DNA from 3 places in the Fructilactobacillus fructivorans genome. Region 2 is predicted to be linked to each of the others. Evidence: predicted binding sites of a transcription regulator. Region 2 holds the regulator's gene; each other region holds the start of a gene.
The links. Region 2 encodes Rex, which represses fermentation and respiration genes when NADH is low (regulators of the CRP and FNR family bind a similar motif). Its sites were predicted from a motif close to TTGTGAANTANTTCACAA; they were not measured.
Positions count from the first base shown of each region.

Region 1: the regulator Rex is predicted to act here: its motif matches at 5,233-5,250, upstream of LfDm3_RS03070 (NAD(P)-dependent alcohol dehydrogenase).
Region 3: the regulator Rex is predicted to act here: its motif matches at 2,787-2,804, upstream of adhE (bifunctional acetaldehyde-CoA/alcohol dehydrogenase).

Region 1 covers NZ_JOJZ01000013.1:14,299-21,545, reverse strand. The annotation lists gene LfDm3_RS03100 (universal stress protein) at 1-55, opposite strand, end outside; gene LfDm3_RS03095 (BCCT family transporter) at 150-1,772, opposite strand; gene LfDm3_RS03090 (sugar O-acetyltransferase) at 1,959-2,516, opposite strand; gene LfDm3_RS03085 (ribonuclease H family protein) at 2,559-3,233, opposite strand; gene LfDm3_RS03080 (hypothetical protein) at 3,336-3,776, shown strand; tRNA gene LfDm3_RS03075 (tRNA-Asn) at 3,814-3,887, opposite strand; gene LfDm3_RS03070 (NAD(P)-dependent alcohol dehydrogenase) at 4,016-5,116, opposite strand; gene LfDm3_RS06970 (hypothetical protein) at 5,330-5,452, opposite strand; gene thiD (bifunctional hydroxymethylpyrimidine kinase/phosphomethylpyrimidine kinase) at 5,563-6,363, shown strand; gene LfDm3_RS03060 (5' nucleotidase, NT5C type) at 6,450-7,061, shown strand; gene fba (class II fructose-1,6-bisphosphate aldolase) at 7,073-7,247, shown strand, end outside.
Region 2 covers NZ_JOJZ01000019.1:166,297-173,543, forward strand. The annotation lists gene ade (adenine deaminase) at 1-600, shown strand, start outside; gene LfDm3_RS04565 (APC family permease) at 652-2,487, opposite strand; gene groL (chaperonin GroEL) at 2,639-4,264, opposite strand; gene groES (co-chaperone GroES) at 4,297-4,581, opposite strand; gene LfDm3_RS04580 (redox-sensing transcriptional repressor Rex) at 4,726-5,361, opposite strand; gene tsaD (tRNA (adenosine(37)-N6)-threonylcarbamoyltransferase complex transferase subunit TsaD) at 5,513-6,541, opposite strand; gene rimI (ribosomal protein S18-alanine N-acetyltransferase) at 6,560-7,156, opposite strand; gene tsaB (tRNA (adenosine(37)-N6)-threonylcarbamoyltransferase complex dimerization subunit type 1 TsaB) at 7,140-7,247, opposite strand, start outside.
Region 3 covers NZ_JOJZ01000024.1:134,337-141,583, reverse strand. The annotation lists gene LfDm3_RS06425 (Hsp20/alpha crystallin family protein) at 1-94, shown strand, start outside; gene LfDm3_RS06420 (HAD-IC family P-type ATPase) at 249-2,600, shown strand; gene adhE (bifunctional acetaldehyde-CoA/alcohol dehydrogenase) at 2,827-5,445, shown strand; gene LfDm3_RS06410 (LysR family transcriptional regulator) at 5,495-6,385, opposite strand; gene LfDm3_RS06405 (malolactic enzyme) at 6,507-7,247, shown strand, end outside.

The DNA.
Region 1 (7,247 bases), on a different contig from region 2:
CAGGGTCAACGGTCAATAAAATTCTTTGAAACGTTAATGGCTCAAATTTTTCCATTTTTTTCATCCCCTTTCAGTAATATCATATCATTAATTTTAAAATTTTCGACAAAAAAATAATCAGTAGAAAACTACTGATTATTACTAATTATTTATTCTTTATTAGGATCAGGAAGTGAGGCCTCATGATCGTTACCCTGAGCATCTTTAATACTCTTGACCATTTTCTTAGCGTGAATTCGACGCATCTTTTCTTTCTTCTTCTTAATTCGTAAATCATCCATCGCTTTGTTCTTAAGGACGATTCCCTCATCATTCTTCACCATGTGATAAATCGATATCAAGATCATGATACATACAAACATTAGTGGGAATCCCGCGATCGCACAGAAGGTCTGAATGGTGCTAAACCCTCCAACGACAACAAGTCCGAAGGAGAACAACACGAAGACAACCACCCAGGTCATTCGGTTAAACTGAGTTGGCTCTTGGCCTTCTTTGAGTCTTAGACTCGTAAACGATGAAACGATAAAGGCCGACGATGAAATTGTCGTAGCAAGAAAAATAAAACAAGAAATACAGTAAACCGCGAACACGATCGCCTTAAACGGCAGATTAGACAAGACAGCAGTAATTACTGCGGCCTGTCCCTGTGTATTCAAGATATGAACCAAGTTAATCTGACCGGTTTTTTGAAGCCACAATGAATATCCACCAAGAATAGCATAAAAACTCAAGCAACCAACCGAACCATATCCAAGCATTCCAATCAGCGTCGAACGAATCGTGCGTCCCTTTGAAATACGTGCAATAAACAATCCCATGACTGGCATGTATGATAACCACCAACCCCAGTAAAAGATCGTTTCTTGTTTAGCAACATCTGCCGGACCATTGGGAATGGTGTTCGTCGACATGGCAACGAACTTATCAGCTAGTAGTCCCAAACTATTTGTCTCTGAACTTAAAATGTAAATCGTTGGACCAACTAACAAGACAAACGCCAAGAAGATAATGGCGGTCCAAATGTGGGCATCACTCAATCGGTCAATCCCACCGTTAAGCCCCTTGTACACGGTCCATGCAAAGATGACAAAGAGAACACCGAAGAGCGCAATCTTCAGAATCAGATTATCAGGAATTCCCAACAAGCGACTCAAGACGTTAGAAATGATTGGAATCTCCATTCCGACGGAAGATCCAACTCCACCCATGATTCCAAAGACAACCAGAAAGTCAACTAATTGTCTGAGGTAGTATTTCCACTTGGCTTCTCCTTGAATGAAATCAATCGCAGAACTTAGACGCTGAACCTTCCCGTGCTTAACGAACAAGATGTACGCAATTGCAATGGTGGCCGGGGCAAACATCATCCATGCCATTGGTCCCCAATTAAATTGACCAAACATATGAGCGTAGTTATACGCACTTTCAGAAAATGGTTTTGCGCCAAATGGTGGATGCTGGAGATACCTTAACGGATCAACCATACTTAACATCAAAATACTAGCATCAATTGCGGTCGCAAACACCATGCTTCCCCATTGAAGGTCACTGTATTCTGGCTTCGAGTGTGGTTCTCCCAATCTGATGGCACCATATTTTGAAAAGATTAGCCACATAAAAAATAAGAAATTAATTATGTAAACAACCATGTAGGCCCAACCCATTTGATTAGTAATCCAATTTAAAGCCAGAGCTAAAATCCCCTGTAATTTTGAACCACCAACGATCAAAATGATCGATCCCACTCCAAAGATTAACAGCGTGGGAATAAAGACGAATTTATCAATATTAAATTTTTTAAAAATAAAGAAATCCCTCCAAATACTTTTTCACAATAAAAAACGCTATGCATGGTGCTCATAGAGACACTTGCATAGCGTTGTAACGGTCACACAAATGATAATTACTTATCTTTCATTATCATTATACACAACTAAGATAATAAGTAAAATTCGTTAATTATTATCAATCTTTTTTAATACTTTTGCAGGATTACCTACCAGGACCACATCGTCGCCAAATGACTTGGTGACAACGGATCCAGCTCCTACGACCACATTATTTCCGAGGGTCACCCCCGGAACAATTGTGACATGACCACCAAACCAAGCATTATCACCGATGGTAATTGGGGCAGCCATTTCAACGTCTGCCACCCGTTCCTTTGCATTTAGGGGATGAACGTTGGTATATAGTCCACAATTAGGACCTATGTAACAGTTTTTACCAAACGTAATTGGAGCGGTGTCCAAAAGGGTTAACCCATAATTAGCGTAAAAATTATCACCAATATAAATGTTAAAACCATAATCAAACTCAATTCCAGTTTCAACAAAGAACTTCGGGCCACTCTTAGCCAATAAGTCCTGGATTAATCCGTTTCGTTTCTCGTTATCAGGGGTATCATTAGCCTCCTGTAACTGCTTTCGACATAAAATTCGCCGACTAATCAATTCCTTATCAAACTGATTGTACGGTTCACCATTTGTCATCTTTTCTCTCTCACTTGTCATTGAATCACTCCTTTGGGGTTTCATCTTTATTATTAAGCAAATTTACATTTTGTCCATAGTCTGATTCAATTTCTCGTCAACAAAGACGTTTCCCTTGTTAGTGGCGTGACCCTTCGTCCAACCAAACTGGATGTTGGAAAACTGATGTAAAAGTTCGTCAAGCTGTTGCCAAAGCTCCTTATTTTTCAGTTCACCACCACTGCGTTTCCAGCCTCGCTTTTTCCAGCCATCAATCCAATGCTTTGTAATTGCGTTTAAAACGTATCTGGAATCACTGACTACACCAATGCCAGCATGATTTAGTTGGTGCTCAGATAGCCACTGAAGGGCCCTCACGAGTGCCATGATTTCCATCCGATTGTTAGTGACCCCATATTCCCCACCAGAGTCAACGTGTTGACCCGTTGGAGCGTCAATGAGGTACGCCCAGGCTGCTTTATCGTTGGACTTAACGTGACCACCAGCGACATTACCATGATTTCGTGACCCACCATCGGTAAAGACAATAATCTCAGGACGTTGGGTGTGACTCCCCTCTGTTTCTGTGATTGGTGCTTGTTCATTATACAAGTACGCACTTGCTTCCCTTTTGGTTTGAAAGCTTTTATACTGCGCCCCTGAATATCCGTCGATTTGAGCTTTGGCCAAATCCCAGGTCGGGTAAATTCCAGGATGACGCCCTCGTCTGACTGCGTAATACTTCTTTGTCTTTCCCATTTTTACTCCATTCAAATTCTTAATTAATTCTTACATTTAGTCATATCATTTTGCATTTTGTAATATTTATGCGAAAATAATATGTAGGAGGGGATTCATACAATGGCCGATATAGCTGCAAAATTAATTACAGTTGATCAAGCGTTAGCAATGCTCAAAGACCGTCATGCTCAAAAGAATGAACGTTTTCCAAAGTTAATGACTCCCGGTAAATACATTTTACCAGATTACTTTTTAACTAGAAAAAGAGAAGCGTTCAAGATTAGAAAGCATACCTTCTTAAAGCGGCGCTCTCGCTCATACGTTGCTTTCGATTCTGAGAATGGTCAAACGCTTTGGTTGCACAATTTCCCTAGTCTATCAGAAGCATTATTCTGGTTAGATACCGGTCTTAAACCCGCCGATTCTGATTCAGGATCATCATTCAAAGAATGGAAACAGGAGCATGCAAAAGAAATTGAAGGCATGAAAGATCAACTGAGACAAATGTCAAAACCTAAAAAGCGTAAACCTAAAAAAGCTAAAAAAGGTAAGAAGCATTAATTTAAAAACCACAATCCTAATTGTGGTTTTTAAATAGCTGCTGTGGCTGGGCTCGAACCAGCGACATCTTCATTAACAGTGAAGCGTTTCTACCAACTGAACTACACAGCAATAATGAAATACTTAATTTGTTGTTCACAAGTATACACAGGTCTTAATAGTTTGTCTACTAATTTAGCAAATTATTTTGCAAAAAAAGTGGACTCTGCAATTACCCATTGCAGAATCCACTTATGGCGCTATTTTCTCAGTTGTTCATTTGGATAAATAATGACCTTAATTGAATTACTTTTATCGGTTCTGGACTTTTCAAGTGCTGCCTTAGTTTGATCCAATGGATAGAAGTTAGTTAACAAATTATCAACCAGTTTTGTATTCTTAGCTAAAATCTTCAAACCAGTTTGATAATTATTACAGTATCTAAAGATCCCCATGATCGTAGTTTCATGATCGGTCATAAACGGAACGTCCAGTGGAGTTTGGTCAGTCGTTGGAACTCCAATGTAAGCAACCTTTCCGCCCCGTTTTAGGGCATGCAGGGAAGTTTGTTCACCAGGAACCGTTCCAGAAGCTTCAATGGCATAGTCAACTCCAACCCCGTTGGTAAGGGTTTTAACGGTATCAAGAACATCAGCATTCTTAATGTTAACCGCGTTAGTGGCTCCTAACTTTTTTGCAACGTCCAATCGTGATTGCTCAGCATCACTAACAATGATCTGATCAGCTCCATGGGCTTTAGCGGCCAGAATTGCCAGTAAACCAATGGGACCCATTCCGGAAATCAGAACTGATGAACCAACATCTACACCTAATTTTTGCGTAGCATGAACACCAACTGACAATGGTTCGTTCAAAGTAGCTTCTTCATATGAGACATTTTCAGGAATTGGGTAAACAAAGTCTTGAGGATAAACGATAAATTGAGTTAAATCACCATTAACGGGTGGCGTTGCCATAAACTGCATGTTCGGGCAAAGGTTGTAGTGACCAGTTCGACAAGCTTCACAGTGACCGCATGGAACACCAGGTTCCATGGCAACCCGATCACCACGTTTGAACTTAGTAACTTTATCGCCAACAGCAACAATAACACCGGAACTCTCATGGCCCAAAATCAGTGGTTTCTTAACCACAAAGTTACCAATATGACCCTGGTCATAGTAATGAACATCGGAACCACAAATTCCAACCGCTACCACTTTAATCAAAACGTCAGTTGGACCCATTTCTTTTAGTTTGGTGTCCTTCATGTCAATGTCGAACACTTTCTCTAAGACCGCACTCTTCGTGGTCTTTGGCATATTATTTTTATCATAGTTTGGAATACTTACGTCAGTCATAATTTTAAGTCTCCTCTACATAATCGTTGATTCATGAAAATAACTTTGAGCTAACCGTTACTCGCGCCCATTGGTATCATCCCGTTCCTTCTATTTTTCACCCTCATTATCACATCTTGTGCAATAGTTATCAAAGAAAATGTTCGTAAAAAAATAGACCCTAACGATCGGAAAACCGACCATCAGATGTCTAGTAAAAGTTAATTAGTTAAATTATTTAGCAGGTTTTTGCTTCAAAAATTTTTGTAAATCTGCTACTTCTTTTTGTTTTGCTTTACGTTTTTTAGTGTCGATCGGACGACGACCTTGGACACCATTTGGATGACAAATTCTCATGATGAAAAACTCCTTCCAATTAAGTCTAAACTCTTAAATACATCAGCTCTTAGTATTATAATACATGGAACAGGTAAAAATCAAATTAAAGTGGAAATGGGGACTCAAAAATGACTAAAGATTATCCGCAAGCAGTAACAATTGCCGGCAGTGATAGTGATGGCAGCGCTGGAATTCAGGCAGACTTAGAAACTTTCTTTGCTCGTCGTGTGTACGGTGCTTCAATTATTACAGCATGTGTGTCAGGGAACTCCTATGGAATTCATGATAGTGTCAACATGCCAACTAGTTTTATTGATCAAGAATTCAAAGATCTAGGTGATGACTTTCATATCTTAGCCGCTAAGACTGGGATGCTCTCTGATGCCAACATTATCAATACGGTGGTAAAAGACTATCAGCTATACGACTTTGGTCCACTAGTGGTTGATCCAGTAATTACTACCAAGTTTGGAACCATGTTGCTTGAAGAAGACGCTTTCGATGCCATGAAAAATGAATTAGTACCGATGGCAACCGTTTTAACACCCAACTTCTTTGAAGCACAAAAGCTTACTGGACTCGATGTTGATGATCCTGATTTCATGGCTAAATCAGCTAAAGCCATGCAAGACATGGGCGCTAGCAACGTCATTGTGAAGGGTCGCCATGACGATCCTAGTCAAACAAAGGTTTCTGACTACGTTTTGTTAGAAGATGGTCAGCACTTTAACTTAAATGGCCCTTACTTCACTACCGATCGTAAAAACGGAACTGGTGATACCCTTTCAGCTGGAATCACCGCTGAACTAGCTAAGGGTCACACCGTTGCCGATTCCATTAAGATTGCCAAGCAGTACGTTGACGGTGCAATCGAAGATGAAATCCAGGTTGGCCACAAGTATGGTCCAATTAACCACTGGGCAAGATAATTGACTATAATGGTAAAAGATATGTTTTAAACATTATTATAAGTTCATTTATTTTACCTTATTAGTATAGGAGAATCAGTTTCGACATGCAGTCAAACAATAAAAAAGAATCCATCAAATTATTTCTCGACATGGACAACGTGTTGGTTAACACCATTCCGGTCCTTAATCAAAGAGCAAAATCACTCCCAACGGGAGCACGACCAGATCGGATCCCTGGAATTTTTCGGGACTTAGATCCAACTGAAGATGCCATCGAAAGTGTCAATAAATTAGCTGACTACTATGATCTATACATCTTGACCACTGCTCCCTGGAGTAATCCAAGTGCCTGGCAGGATAAAGTAGCGTGGATTCAGCATTTTTTTGGAGCTGAGAAAAACAGTCCATTTTATAAAAAAATAACAATGACCCACGATAAGGGATTAGTTCACTATGTTGGTGGAATTTTGATCGATGATCGTCCTTATCATGGGGCAAGTTCGTGGAATGATCCCAAGACTAATAGCGTCTGGATTCAGTATGGATTCGACAAACGTCTCACTTGGAAGGATGATCTAGTTCCTTTCTTAATTGACATTGCCCAAAACAGTCAACAAACAAGTGACATAAAAACTGCCGTAAAAAAATCTAATCAGAATCCCAAGTACGTCATTCACGGGAATGTAAGTACGTTTAAAAAGGAAAATTGGGAATAAAGGAGAAGAAAATGATTACAAACAGTACTGAAATGTTAGATAAGGCCCGAAAAGAACACTACGCCGTTCCAGCATTCAACGTTAATAACTTGGAATGGGCTAGAGCCATTCTTGAAGCAGCCGAAGAAGCCAAGTCACCTGTAATTATCCAAGCGACTTCTGGAGCCGCTAACTACATGGGGAGTT
Region 2 (7,247 bases):
AACCAACTCCGTTTACCTCTAACTACTGGTAAGGCCCACGTTCTTGGCATCAAACCTAATCACATCGATACAAAACACCTAATTTTAAATATCCCTCCTACTGATAACTTTCAAAGTGACCCAAGTCAAGATATTTTAAAAATCGTGGTAGTTGAGCGTCACCACAACTTAGGTACCGTTGGAGTTGGCTTAGTCCAAGGATTTAAAATTAAACATGGTGCAATCGCAACCACTATTGCTCACGATGATCACAATATTGTAGCCGTTGGAACGAGTGACCATGACATTGAACAAGCTATCAATAACTTAATCACTGCTGGTGGTGGAATTTCAGTTGTAAACAAGCAACAAACGTTGAGCACCCTTGCTCTTCCCGTGGCTGGACTGATGTCAGATAAGGATTATCGAACGGTTGCTAAGGAAACCAAACAAATTTATCGCGATTATAAACAAATTGCCGCTCCAATTGATTTCGATCCATTCATTACCCTGTCCTTTTTAACGTTACCCGTTATTCCAACGCTTAAAATGACCGATCAAGGACTGTATGACTTTAACCAACAACAATTTATTAACGTTAATGCCTCTTCTCATATGTAAACTAAATAAAAAAATCAGGCTACCCGCGAAGGTAGCCTGATTTTTGTTTAATTACTCACTCAAATGATAGTTGTAAGTCGATACAATAATATCTTGACGTGAATTTAACGCAGTTCTCAATCGAACAGCAGTCTGGTTATGAAGAACCTGTTGCCAGTAGTGTTTTGGCACAAATTGAGGAACCAAAACCGTGGTCGTATAATTACGATCTTCATCCTGCTTAGCAATTACATCACAGAATCTCAGTACTGGATCAACCACTGAACGATACGAAGTATGAATATCAACAAATCGAATGTCTGGATATTCTTCTTTGAATTTCGTAGAAATCTTCTCTTCTTTTTGTGGATTATCAGCGAACGAAACATGCATTGCAATTACGTTATCACCAATGGAACGCGCGTAATTGATCGCTTGTCTAGTAACTTGAGTAACGTTTCCAACTAGCACAATTACCGTTGAACCAGCGTACGTATGATTCTCGTAATTAGGATCAGTTGAGATCCGAAGTTGTTCTGCAATTCGTTGATAGTGAAGATGAATCTTGTAAAACATCAAGAGAAGTAATGGCATGATGATCAAGTATGGCCATACGTTTGCAAAGTGAAGTGCAAACAGGAAGACCACCAGCATAACAGAGATAAAGGCTCCAATGAAGTTAATCACGGCCTTCATTGGCCACCAACCCTCTTTGTTTCTGAACCAATGAACGATCATTCCTGATTGAGATAATGTAAATGGAACGAACACACCAACGGCATAAAGTGGAATTAAGAGGTTGGTCTTACCCTTAAAGAGTACGATCAAAACGATGGCACCCAATGCCAATGAAATAATTCCATTTGAATAGCCCAATCGGTCACCCTTATCTAGGTAAGCGTGAGGCAGGTATTTATCCTTAGCCATGTTGTAGGCCAGGATTGGGAAAGCTGAGAAACCGGTGTTAGCAGCAACGGCCAAGATCAATGCGGTTGCCAACTGAAGTAAGTAATACATGATCCCGTGACCAAAGACATTCGTACCAATCTGTGAAAGGACGGTGTCTTTAGCGTTAGGAATAACTCCCATGTAATAACTCAGGAAGGTAATCCCAGCAAAGAAAATTCCTAAAATAATGGCCATAATTCCTAACGTATTAGCAGCATTCTTTCGCTTAGGTTGCTTAAAGTTAGGAACCGCATTACTGATCGCTTCAACTCCGGTTAACGATGCTGATCCAGATGAGAACGCCTTAAAGAATAGAACTAGGGTCATTCCCTTAACGGAAGCATTTAATGGTGCATAAGCATGATAAGTAATTTTATTAGTTAAAATATTGTAAGCACCGACAATGATTAAAATGATAATCATCACGATGAATAAGTACACTGGAATAACCAAGAAAGATGCGGAATCATGCATTCCCCGCAGATTCAAAATCATGATAAACACAACAATTAAGATGGCAATTGGAATCTGATAATTGTACAACGCAGGAATGGCTGAAGTAATCGCTTCAGTTCCTGATGTAGTTGAAACAGCAACCGTCAGCATGTAATCAACTAGTAGTGAGCCACCTGCCACTAGACCAGCTGTATCACCCCAGTTAGTTCTAGCAACTACATATGCCCCTCCACCTGAAGGATAAGCATAAATGATCTGTCGATAAGACAATGTGATCGCGGCTAACAGAACTAATACTAGTAGTGCAACCCACATTTGATACATCAAAGCTGCAGTTGATAAAGTAATCAAAACTGCAGTGATCTGTTCAGTACCATAAGCAACTGATGACAAAGCATCCGATGATAATAAGGCTAAGCCTTTGAACTTAGTAAGAGACTGACCAGAGCCTTCCGTTGTTTTAAGCGGACGTCCAATAATTAGTCTTTTTAAATACCGCCACATTTAATCCATACTCCTTTAATATGTCATATTTAACTTAATAAATCCTTAATTTTAAAGTCAAATGCAATTGTACTACATTAACCTAGATAATTCATCATAATTGAGAATAAAAAAAGAGTCCATACGGACTCTTTTTTTAATCAAACTTTGATTACATCATTCCACCCATTCCAGGTTGTTGTGGAGCGGCTGGTTGATCATTATCATTTTTTGGTTGTTCGGCAACAACGGCTTCAGTAGTCAATAGAAGAGCTGAAACAGATGCAGCGTTTTGAAGTGCTGAACGACTTACCTTGGTTGGGTCAACAACTCCAGCGTTGATCATGTCTTCGTACTTACCAGTTAAAGCGTTGTAACCAACTCCTGGTTTTTCATCTTTCAAATGATCAACGATAACTGAACCATCGACACCAGCATTTTCAGCAATCTGTCTTACAGGAGCTTCAAGTGCTTTAACAACGATGTTGATTCCGGTTGCTTCGTCACCTTCAGCAGGGATCTTAGCAACGTCCTTTAAGATGTTGACATATGCAGTACCACCGCCGGGAACAAATCCCTCTTCAACGGCAGCTCTCGTAGCATTTAGAGCATCTTCAATTCTGTATTTACGTTCTTTAAGTTCGGTTTCAGTAGCTGCACCAACTTTGATAACAGCAACTCCACCTGCCAACTTAGCCAAACGTTCCTTCAACTTGTCACGGTCAAAGTCAGAATCAGTGGCATCAATTTGTTGTTTGATTTCATCGATTCGTTTGTCGATTGCTTCTTTGCTACCCTTACCTTCAACAATAGTAGTGTTGTCTTTAGTAACGTTAACTTTGTTAGCTTGACCTAATTGATCAATAGTAGTGTCTTTTAGATCTAAGCCAAGATCAGAAGTAATTACAGTACCACCAGTCAAAGTAGCGATATCTTGTAATTGTTCCTTACGACGGTCACCAAAGCCAGGAGCTTTAACAGCAACTACGTTAAATGTTCCACGCATTTTGTTCAAAACAAGGGTTGGAAGTGCTTCACCACCAATGTCATCAGCAATGATCAATAGTGAACGACCTTGTTGAACGACTGATTGAAGTAATGGCAAAATGTCTTGGATATTATTAATTTTCTTGTCAGTAATTAGAATGTAGGGATTATCTAAGTTAGCTTCCATTTTTTCTTGGTCGGTAACCATGTATTGTGACATGTATCCACGATCAAATTCCATTCCTTCAACAACGTCTAGGCTAGTGTCAACACCACGTGATTCTTCAATAGTAATAACACCATCATTACCAACTTTTTCCATTGCGTCAGCAATCAAGTTACCAACTTTTTCGTTGGCAGATGAAATTGAAGCGATTTGAGCAATATCATCTTTGCTAGTTACTTGATGGCTCATCTTGTGAAGACTGTCAACGGCTGTTCTAGTAGCTTTTTCAATTCCTTGACGAACACCAACTGGGTTAGCACCAGCAGTAACGTTCTTCATACCTTCCTTGACAATTGCTTGAGCAAGAACAGTAGCAGTAGTAGTACCATCACCGGCAACATCATTAGTCTTTGAAGCAACTTCAGATACTAATTTTGCACCCATGTTTTCAAAGTGATCTGGAAGGTCAATTGATTTAGCAATTGTAACACCATCATTTGTAATGGTTGGATCTCCAGCTTTTTCTTCTAGAACAACGTTACGTCCCTTAGGACCCATCGTTGTTTTTACAGTGTCAGCTAATTTGTCAACACCATTTAACATTGAATTTCTAGCATTTTCAGAAAATTTAATCTCTTTAGCCATGATTATCACCTCATATTAATTTATTTTTTTAATTATTTAACGATTGCAAGTAAATCTTTTTCATGCATTACAAGGTATGGAGTACCATCGTATTCAACCTTTGTACCTGCATATTTATCAAACATTACCATGTCGTCTTCTTTAACAGAAGGGGCAACTTTTTGTCCGTTATCAAGAACTCGACCTGCGCCAACAGCGACAACTTTACCCATCTGTGGTTTTTCTTTAGCGTTGTTTGCTAAAACAATTCCACCGACATTTTTTTCTTCTGGTTCTTGCACTTCGACAATTACGCGATCTCCTAATGGTTCTAACACGTTAATCCCTCCAATGAATATCTTTGTTAAATTTTAGCACTTGCACTTATCAAGTGCTAACTTACATTCTTAATATATTATTTTTTTCAAATTATTGCAAGAACTTTGCCCAGTAAAAACAAAAAAGCATCCAAAATTGGATGCTTAATCTTTATCATAATGATCAATAAAATAAATCAATGTTTGTAGTTCATTGGTTAAATCAACATTATGAACTCTGATTTCTTTTGGAACCGATAGTCGAACCGAAGTAAAGTTTAAGATTCCCTTGACCCCAGCCTTAGCCACTTGATCTGCAACCTGCTGAGCAACTTTACCAGGTACCGTAAGAATCACAACACTGATTTGTTGATCTTTCAGTTGTTTAACCAACTGATCCATTGGATAAATAGGAACTCCACCCTGAATGGTATTAACGTTTTTAGGGTTAACATCAAAAGCAGCAGAGATCCGAATATTACTATCCATATGAAAGTTAAAATTCAAAAGAGCGTGTCCCAAATTACCAACACCGATTAAAGCTACATTGGTAAGTTGGTCTTGGTTCAGGATCTTCTTAAAGAACTCTAGTAAACTATCTACGTCGTATCCGTAACCCCGTTTACCAAGGGCACCAAAATATGAAAAGTCACGACGAATGGTGGCAGAATCCACCTGAATCGCGTCGGCTAATTCATTTGATGATATTCGTTTCTTACCACCGTCATGTAAAATATTTAAATAACGGTAGTAAAGCGGCAATCGTTTTGCGGTTGCTCGCGGAATTTTTGTCTCAGCCATTTCTAAATCTCCTATTATTATTGTCGAGATTAATAAGTCACAAGACCAATTCTACCATAAAGAAATTGTTTGTGAAATAATATAAAAATGAAAGCGTCTGAAAAGCCCGACAACGTAGGACAAATTAATTTTTTAATTTGTTATTAACGATTTAATTCTCATTTGGAGCCCATTCAAATTCTAATCCAGGATCAGCATTTAACGAAGCTTTGCCAGCTTCCTGATGGTGCTGCATTGCCGCCGCAGCGGCACCTATCATAGCTGCATTATCACCACATAACTTTAATGGTGCTTTAACAAATTCGACATTTTCCTTACTTGCGACTGAAGCCAGTCGTTCTCTAATCCCATGATTGGCTGCTACTCCACCAGCTAAAATGAACTCTTTGGCAGGATATTTTTCAAGTGCACTTTGTGATTTTTCTGCCAAGACATCCACCACAGCGGCTTCAAAACTGGCCGCTAAATCGTTCTTATTTAGAGTCTTTCCAATCTGATCGGCATGATGAACCGTATTAATAAAAGCACTTTTTAATCCGCTAAAACTAAAATCATAATTATCATCTGCTTCCATAGCACGTGGAAAGGCAAATGTATCCTTACCCTTTTGTGCCATAGCATCGACGGTAGGACCAGCTGGATAATTAATTCCTAGTACTCGTCCAATTTTATCAAATGCTTCACCAGCAGCATCATCCCTTGTTTCACCAATGATTTCGAACTTACCTTCCTTGGGCATCCAAACTAGCTCGGTATGACCACCAGAAACAACGAGTGCCATGGCTGGAAAAGTAATTGGTTTAACAAAGTTAGTTGCGTAAATATGCCCCGCAATGTGATTAATCGGAATTAGTGGCAGATTATGTGCCCAGGCAACCACCTTAGCAGCTGTAACTCCGATCAAAAGAGCACCAACAAGTCCAGGACCATATGTCACAGCGACTGCGGTTAAATCATCGTATGTAACGTTAGCTCGCTGTAAAGCATCATTGATACAAATGGTAATTTCTTCAATATGATGTCGACTAGCTACCTCGGGAACCACTCCGCCAAATCTTTGATGACTCTTAATTTGAGTTGCAACAACATTGGATAAAATTTTATTCCCGTTTTTTATGACGGCCACACTTGTTTCATCACAACTACTTTCAAATGACAAAATCATACTGTTTTCTTGCATCTCACTCACCGTTTCTAACTATCTTCCAAAATTATTTGGGGCTACTTTTTGCTTAGATAGATCTAATTTCATTACTACGGCATCTTCACCATCGTTATAGTAATCCGGATCAATTCCAACTTGAATAAACCCAAGATCACGATTTAAATCTTGCGCCTTAATATTACTTAGGCGAGTCTCAACTGAGACACTTCGTAATTTCATTAATCGTGCTCTTCTAATTACCATCGTTAATAAGAAATAGCCAAGACCACGATTCTGAAACTTTGGTAACACGGCGATGTTTTCAACGTGACAGTTTTTACTATCACGTGAAATGTAACACCCAACAAACGCAATCAATTCATCCGCTTTACGAATCACCATGTATAAACTATTTTTATGTTTTTTTAAATCATTTAAAAAACGTTCTCGATCCCAAGCAGCCTTTTTATCATAAACTTCTTCTTCAACGTTCACAATATCAGGAATGTCGGTAATAGAACCCTTCCCAAAATAGTAATCAGTTCCGTTAATATCCACAATGTGGTTTTGAATCTGAAGTCCTCGTTGAATTTTGGCTTCTTCTTTTTTCTTCAAATTCTTTTTTAACCATGATTCAATTTTTCTCAACATAGGACTCGTTTTCCCTCCCAGGGTTCAACTTTTGCCAGTCGGCTTGTGCTTTAGTTAAACGAAGATAATTAGGATTAAAATTATTAATGTT
Region 3 (7,247 bases), on a different contig from region 2:
GATCTCAGCTGACTACGACGGCGGTGTATTAACCATTACACTTCCAAAGTCACAAGATGAAGAGACCCAGAATCATCACGTTGAAATTGAATAATCAAATTTAAATCGAATTTTAGGAGACGACCCATTTGGATCGTCTCTTTTTTAACTCTTTTTAAAACTCTTTCATTAGTGGTGCAAAATCGAATGCCTTCTTATACAATATTAATTAGATTAGAAATGAATTAATTAATATTGGAGGTGGAACTATGGCAGATGATCAGATTAATATCGATGACGTCAACCCCAGTGAGGGACTGACGACCGCTGAAGTAAAAAGGCAGGTTGACGACGGCTATAAAAACACGGAACCCAAGCCATTGACCAAATCAGTGAAACAGATTTTAGTTGAAAACGTGTTTACATTATTTAACGTAATTAACGTGGTATTAGGTATCCTGGTCTTTTACACCGGCAGCTATATCAACATGCTGTTCCTGGTGATTGCCATAGCTAACACCGCAATCGGAATCTTCCAGGAGATTCGTTCGAAGCGTCAAGTTGACAAAATGGCTTTACTGTCTCAAAGTAAAGTGAAAGTTAGACGAAATGGTGAAAATGAATTAATTCAACCCGATCAGATCGTATTGGGTGACATCATTGAGTTGGATCGCGGTGACCAGGTTCCCGTCGATGGTGTAATCAAAGAAACCAAGGGAATCGAAGTCGACGAGTCCCAGATTACTGGTGAATCCAGTCCAATTGAGAAAAATGACGGGGACCAAGTCACCTCCGGAAGTTTTTTGGTCAGTGGAAAAGCTTTTATGCTGGCCACCAAGGTTGGTGATGAGACCTTCGTCAACACGATTACAAATCAGGCTAAAACCGATAAGAGTAAGAACAGTGTCCTGATTTCATTAATCAAAAAAATCATTAAAATTTTGACGATTATCATTATTCCATTGGGGATTGCCCTCTTTGTCTCTCGTTTGATGCACGGGGTGAGCGTTAATAACGCCATTCTTGGAACCGTGGCTGCGATGATCGGGATGATCCCAGAGGGACTCGTTCTTTTAACCTCAGTGACGCTGGCCATTTCTGCTTATCATCTAGCTAAGAAGCGGGTGCTCGTTCGGGATTTATCTTCCATTGAGACGCTTGCCCGGGTCAACACTATTTGTTTGGACAAGACCGGGACGATTACCAGTGGTGAATTAAAGTTCAACAAGTTAATTAAGGAAGCTCCTCATTATGATGATCAACAGATCGCGGCCATTATGGGATCTCTTGTAAACGAGATTGATGATAATAACGAAACGGCGTCTGCCTTAAAAGATCACTTTACGGATCATCCATACTCAGCAACCAAGATTGTGCCGTTCTCCTCCGCGCGAAAGTGGAGTGGGGCCGAGTTAGATGACAAGGGTAAGTATGTCTTTGGTGCCCCTCAATTTATTCTTAATTTAAACGATCAGCAACAAAAAGAAGTCCAACACTACGCGGAACAAGGCTTCCGGGTGATTGCTTTGGCCAAGGTTGATCAATTAAATGAAGACAGGATCTCAGGAAGTGAATTGATTGCCCTGATTCTGATTACGGATGTGATTCGTCCCAACGCTTCAGATACGCTTCAGTACTTTTACAATCAGGGAGTGGACTTGAAGGTTATTTCCGGAGATGATCCGGTGACGGTCTCAAGCATTGCCAAACGGGTTGGAATTCGAAACTATTCTGACTACGTAGACATGACCACCGTTGGTGACGATGCCAACTATCAGGACCTGGTTAAAAAGTACGTGGTCTTTGGTCGGGTTAAGCCCGATCAAAAACAGCGTCTCATTAAGGCGTTGCAGGAAAATGGACGGACGGTTGCCATGACTGGTGATGGGGTCAACGATCTGTTGGCCTTAAAACAGTCTGACTGTGGCATTGCGATGGCCTCTGGATCTGAGAGTGTTAAAAGTATTGCCGATTTCGTCATTATCGATTCCAACTTTGATGCCCTCATTAAAGTCCTAAACGAGGGACGTAGGGTCATCAACAACATTGACAGCATTGCCTGTCTGTACCTGATCAAGACCATGTTCTCTGTTATGTTAAGCGTGATTTTCTTGTTTTTTGCCAGAAACTATCCGTTTCAGCCAATTCAACTGACACCAATTAATGACTTAATGGTAGGAATTCCATCGTTCTTACTAGCGCTCGAACCAAACTACCGGGCTCTAAAGGACAAATTTGTTTCCAACATTTATGAGATTTCTTTGCCAGCTGCATTGAGTGTCGTGTTTTACATCCTGGTAATTGGGGTGATTGGCGACATCCTCGGACTCTATACTTCGATTACGTCGTCCTTAAGCGTTTTGATTACGGGAGTCATTTGCTGGCTAGCGCTCATAATGGTTTGTCGACCATTTAACCGCTACAAACTGCTCATCGTGATTTTAAGTATGACGTTATTCCTGTCGGTCTTCATCTTCTTGGGTAAAATCTTTTCACTGGTCACGATCTTTACCTGGTCAGTGGGCGGAATTGGACTCCTTTTGGCACTTACAACGGACTTCTCGTTTGTAGGAATTCAGAAATGTGTCAATCTCATCCGACACCAATTTTTCAATAAATAATTATTAAAACAGGTAATCCTTGCTGAGGATTACCTGTTTTTTAACGCCTGCTAGTGTATTTCGTAACAATAGCATCTTTAAACTCAATTACTTACTTTTTAAGAGTTAGACCACCGCCAGAATAATAAGTGAAAAAAAATAACAACGAACCATTGCTTTTTAAAAAAGATGATGATAAGATATTAAATGTGAAAGAAATAACAAGAAAATGTTGGAGGCTGGAAATATGACAGATGCAAAGCAACAACCCAATGTTGACGAGATCGAAAAGAATATTGATGCAAAAGTTCAAAAAGCTCGCATTGCCGTAGACGAGATGAGTAACTTCGACCAAGATAAGGTTGATAAGATTACTCACGCTATGGTTCTTGCAGGTGTAAACGCCCACCAAAAGCTTGCCAAAATGGCGTACGAAGAAACTGGACGTGGAGTTGAAGAAGACAAGGCTATCAAGAACTTGTTCGCAACTGAAGAAATTTGGCACGACATTCGTAATGATAAGACCGTTGGAATCATCTCAGAAGATTCTGAAAATGACTTGATTAAAGTTGCTGAGCCCCTTGGTGTGATCGCTGGAATTACACCAGTTACCAACCCAACCTCAACGACTTTATTTAAAGCAATCATTTCAATGAAGACTAGAAACGCCATCATCTTTAGTTTGCATCCCCAAGCCCTTCAATCCTCAATTGAAGCTGCACGGATTGTAAGAGATGCTGCCGTTAAGGCTGGTGCTCCTAAGGATGCCATTCAATGGATCGAAAAGCCAAGTCGTGAAGCTACGAACGCTTTAATCCAAAATCCTGGAGTTGATATTACCCTTGCTACTGGTGGTCCTGGACTTGTTAAGGCCGCTTACTCAGCTGGAAAGCCAGCTTTAGGTGTTGGTCCTGGTAATGGTCCTGTCTACGTTGAAAAGACCGCTAACATTCCCCGAGCCGTTAATGACATTGTGTTATCAAAAACCTTTGATAACGGGATGATCTGTGCCACTGAGAACAGTGCCGTCATTGACGCTGACATCTACAAGGACGTAAAGGAACAACTTGAATTAAACCGTGTTTACTTTGTTCCCGAAAACGAAAAGCAAAAGTTAACGGACGCCATGTTTGATAGCAAGCGTCTTAGTGTAAAGGGTCCAATCGCTGGTGCCACAGCGCAACAAATCGCTGACATGGCCAAGATTAAGATTCCAAAGGACACTCAGGTTCTAGCCGTTGAAATGACCGGTATTGGTCCCAAGTATCCAATGTCTGGTGAAAAGTTGTCACCAGTGCTCTCAGTTTACAAATCAAAGGACCACAAGGATGCCTTCAGAATTTGTGCTGAATTATTGAACTACGGTGGTTTAGGTCATACCGCAGCCATTCAGACTTCAGATGATCAACTGGCCGTTGACTTTGGAGTAGCCGTTAAGGCTTCTCGTGTCATCGTTAACTCTCCAGCCGGACTTGCCGGAGTTGGTAACTTGTACAACAACATGACTCCATCGCTTACTCTTGGAACTGGATCATGGGGTAAAAACTCAATTTCCCATAACGTTACTGATTATGACTTGTTGAACATTAAAACTATCGCAAAGAGAAGAAATAATATGCAATGGATTAAATTACCTCGAATTTACTTCGAAAAGAACTCAGTTCGTTACTTACACGATATGCCAGGTATCAAGAAGGCCTTCATCGTTACTAGTCCTTCCATGGTTAAATATCACTACGTTGATAAGGTCTTAGATGAATTGAACCGTAGACAAGATGACGTTCAATACTACATCTTTGACGATATCCATGGTGAACCAACGACCGACATGGTAAATGCTGGTGTTACTCAAATGAACGCCTTCAAACCTGATACCATCATTGCCTTAGGTGGTGGATCACCACTTGATGCCGCTAAGATGATGTGGTTGATTTACGAAAGCCCTGAAACTGATTTCTTCGGTGCAAAGCAGAAGTTCTTGGATATCAGAAAGCGGGCTTACCGTTACAACAAACCCGAAAAATCACAAATGGTTGCCATTCCAAGTACCTCTGGAACTGGTTCAGAAGTAACTCCATTCTCAGTTATTACTGATTCGAAGTTGCACGTGAAATACCCACTTGCTGATTACGCTTTGACACCAGATGTTGCCATTGTTGATCCACAATTTGTTAAGACGGTTCCAAAGGGTACCATTGCCGCTTCAGGTCTTGATGCTTTGACTCATGCCATTGAGTCATACGTATCAACCATGGCCTCTGACTACACTCGTCCATTGTCACTACAAGCAATCAAGATGATTTTTGATAACCTGACTGACTCATACAATGGCAACATGGAAGCCAGAGACAAGATGCACACGGCTTCTACCATTGCCGGAATGGCATTTGCGAACGCCTTTCTTGGAATTACCCACTCAATTGCTCATAAAATTGGGGGTCAATTCGGGATTACCCACGGACTTGCCATCGCCATTACTTTGCCACATGTCATCAGATACAACTTCAAGAAGCCTAAGAAGATCGCTACTTGGCCTAAGTACGAATCATTTAGAGCTGATGACGACTACGCTACCATCGCAAGATACTTAGGTCTCCCAGGTAACTCCAATGAAGAATTAAAGGAAGCCTTGGTTCATCGCTTCATCGAATTAGCTCACTCCGTTGGGGTTGAGTTAGATCTGAAGTCCCAAGGGGTAAGTAAGGCAGAGCTTGAAGCCGCTGCTGACCACCTTGCTGAACTGGCATACTCTGATCAATGTACAACTGCTAACCCGAAGGAACCACTAATCGCAGACCTCAAGAAGATGATTCTTGATGAATACGAAGGGGTTGGAGTTGAGACACAAACCGACAAAGAAGTTTAACTAACAAGCTACATTAAGAAAGAAAAAGTAGGAATTCCAAATGGAATTCCTACTTTTTTTGTGTGATCGATTTCGTTAAGACGTTAATGAGTTCTTTTTCTTTCGGTGATAGGACGTGACTCTTTCGATACGCCATGGAAACGTAAAATGGGGGTAAACTGGCATCGTTAATCGGGACTGAGATGAGGGGATCGGTTGACTTAATGGCATTGCTGACCAGAAAGGTGATTCCCACGTTTTCGGAGACTAACTGCTTAGCTAACTCAATATCTGAAGTGTGGTACTTGATGTTGGGGTGAATGGAGTGAAGGTCACACATGTCAGAAAAAACCTTGGTGTGAACAAAATCGTCGGATAAACCGACGAATTCTTCATTCTTTAAATTTGCAAAACGAACTGACTTCATTCCGGCCAAGTGTGATTTGGGATTAACCACAATTTTAAAGGTATCAGAGGTCAGGATTCTGGAGCTGATCTCACTACTTTCAAGGGGCGCACTTGAACCAAGCAAGGCCAAATCAATGTGGCCGTCTTTTAGTTCACTTAAGAGTTTCTGAGAACCACTTTCAGAATTGTCCATGTCATTTAGGATGCCGAGGGAAAGTAATTCGCTGGCCAATTTGGGGAAATAGTAGTTGCCAATGATTGGTGGTAATCCGAAGCGAATCACATGGTCGTTGGCACTGCCCATCTCCTGCTCGATTTCGTTGACCTGGTCAGAAATGATCTTAACGTGTTCCTCTAGTCTTAGCCCGGCATTGGTTAACTTGACGTTGTGGTGGGACTGGTTACGGTTAACCAGTTCGACGTTAAAGTTATTTTCGAGCCGCTTGATTGCCATGGTAACGGTTGGCTGCTTCACGTCGTAGTACTGCGAAACGTCGGTGTAGTTTTTGAGCTCTGCTAACTTGTTAAAGTACATTAAATCTTTTAGCTTCATATACTATCCTCATATAAATTAAATTTATGAATAATTGGCGTTTGACTATATTTTTAAGCATGACTTAATATTTAAAAGAATCAATTAAGAACCATTTTACTACAAAAAGGAGTCTTAAAATATGGTTAAAGGTGAAGAAATATTGAATAATCCCTTTATCAATAAGGGAACCGCATTTACTGAAGACGAACGAAAAACATTAGGACTAGTTGGGATGCTTCCTCCAAACGTTCAAACCCTAGACGAACAGGTTGAAAATGTTTATGACGAATACCAACACAAAAGTAGTGATCTCGACAAACGAGTCTACTTAATGAGTATTTTCAATGAAAATCGAGTTTTATTCTACGCTACGTTTGCTAAACATGTAACGGAATTCATGCCCGTTGTCTACGATCCAACGATTGCGGATTCAATCGAAAACTACTCACGATTGTATGTTAATCCACAAAACGCAGCCTTCTTATCAATCGATCACGATGATTCAGAAACCATCCGTGAAAGTTTGAAGAACACTGCTGCCGGACGCAACATCAAGTTGATTGTTGTAACCGATGGTGAGGGGATCCTCGGAATCGGTGACTGGGGTACTCAAGGAATCGACATCCCCGTTGGAAAGTTAATGGTTTACAGTGCCGCTGCCGGTATTGACCCATCAGAAGTTCTTCCAGTTGTTATGGACGTTGGAACTACTAACAAGAGTTTGTTAGACAACCCACTCTACCTTGGTAATCACCAAGACCGTGACTACGGCCAAAAGTACTACGACTTCGTTGACAAGTTTGTTAAGGAAGCAGAAGACTTGTTCCCAAACTTGTACCTCCACTTTGAGGACTTTGGTCGAGCTAACGCTTCTAACATT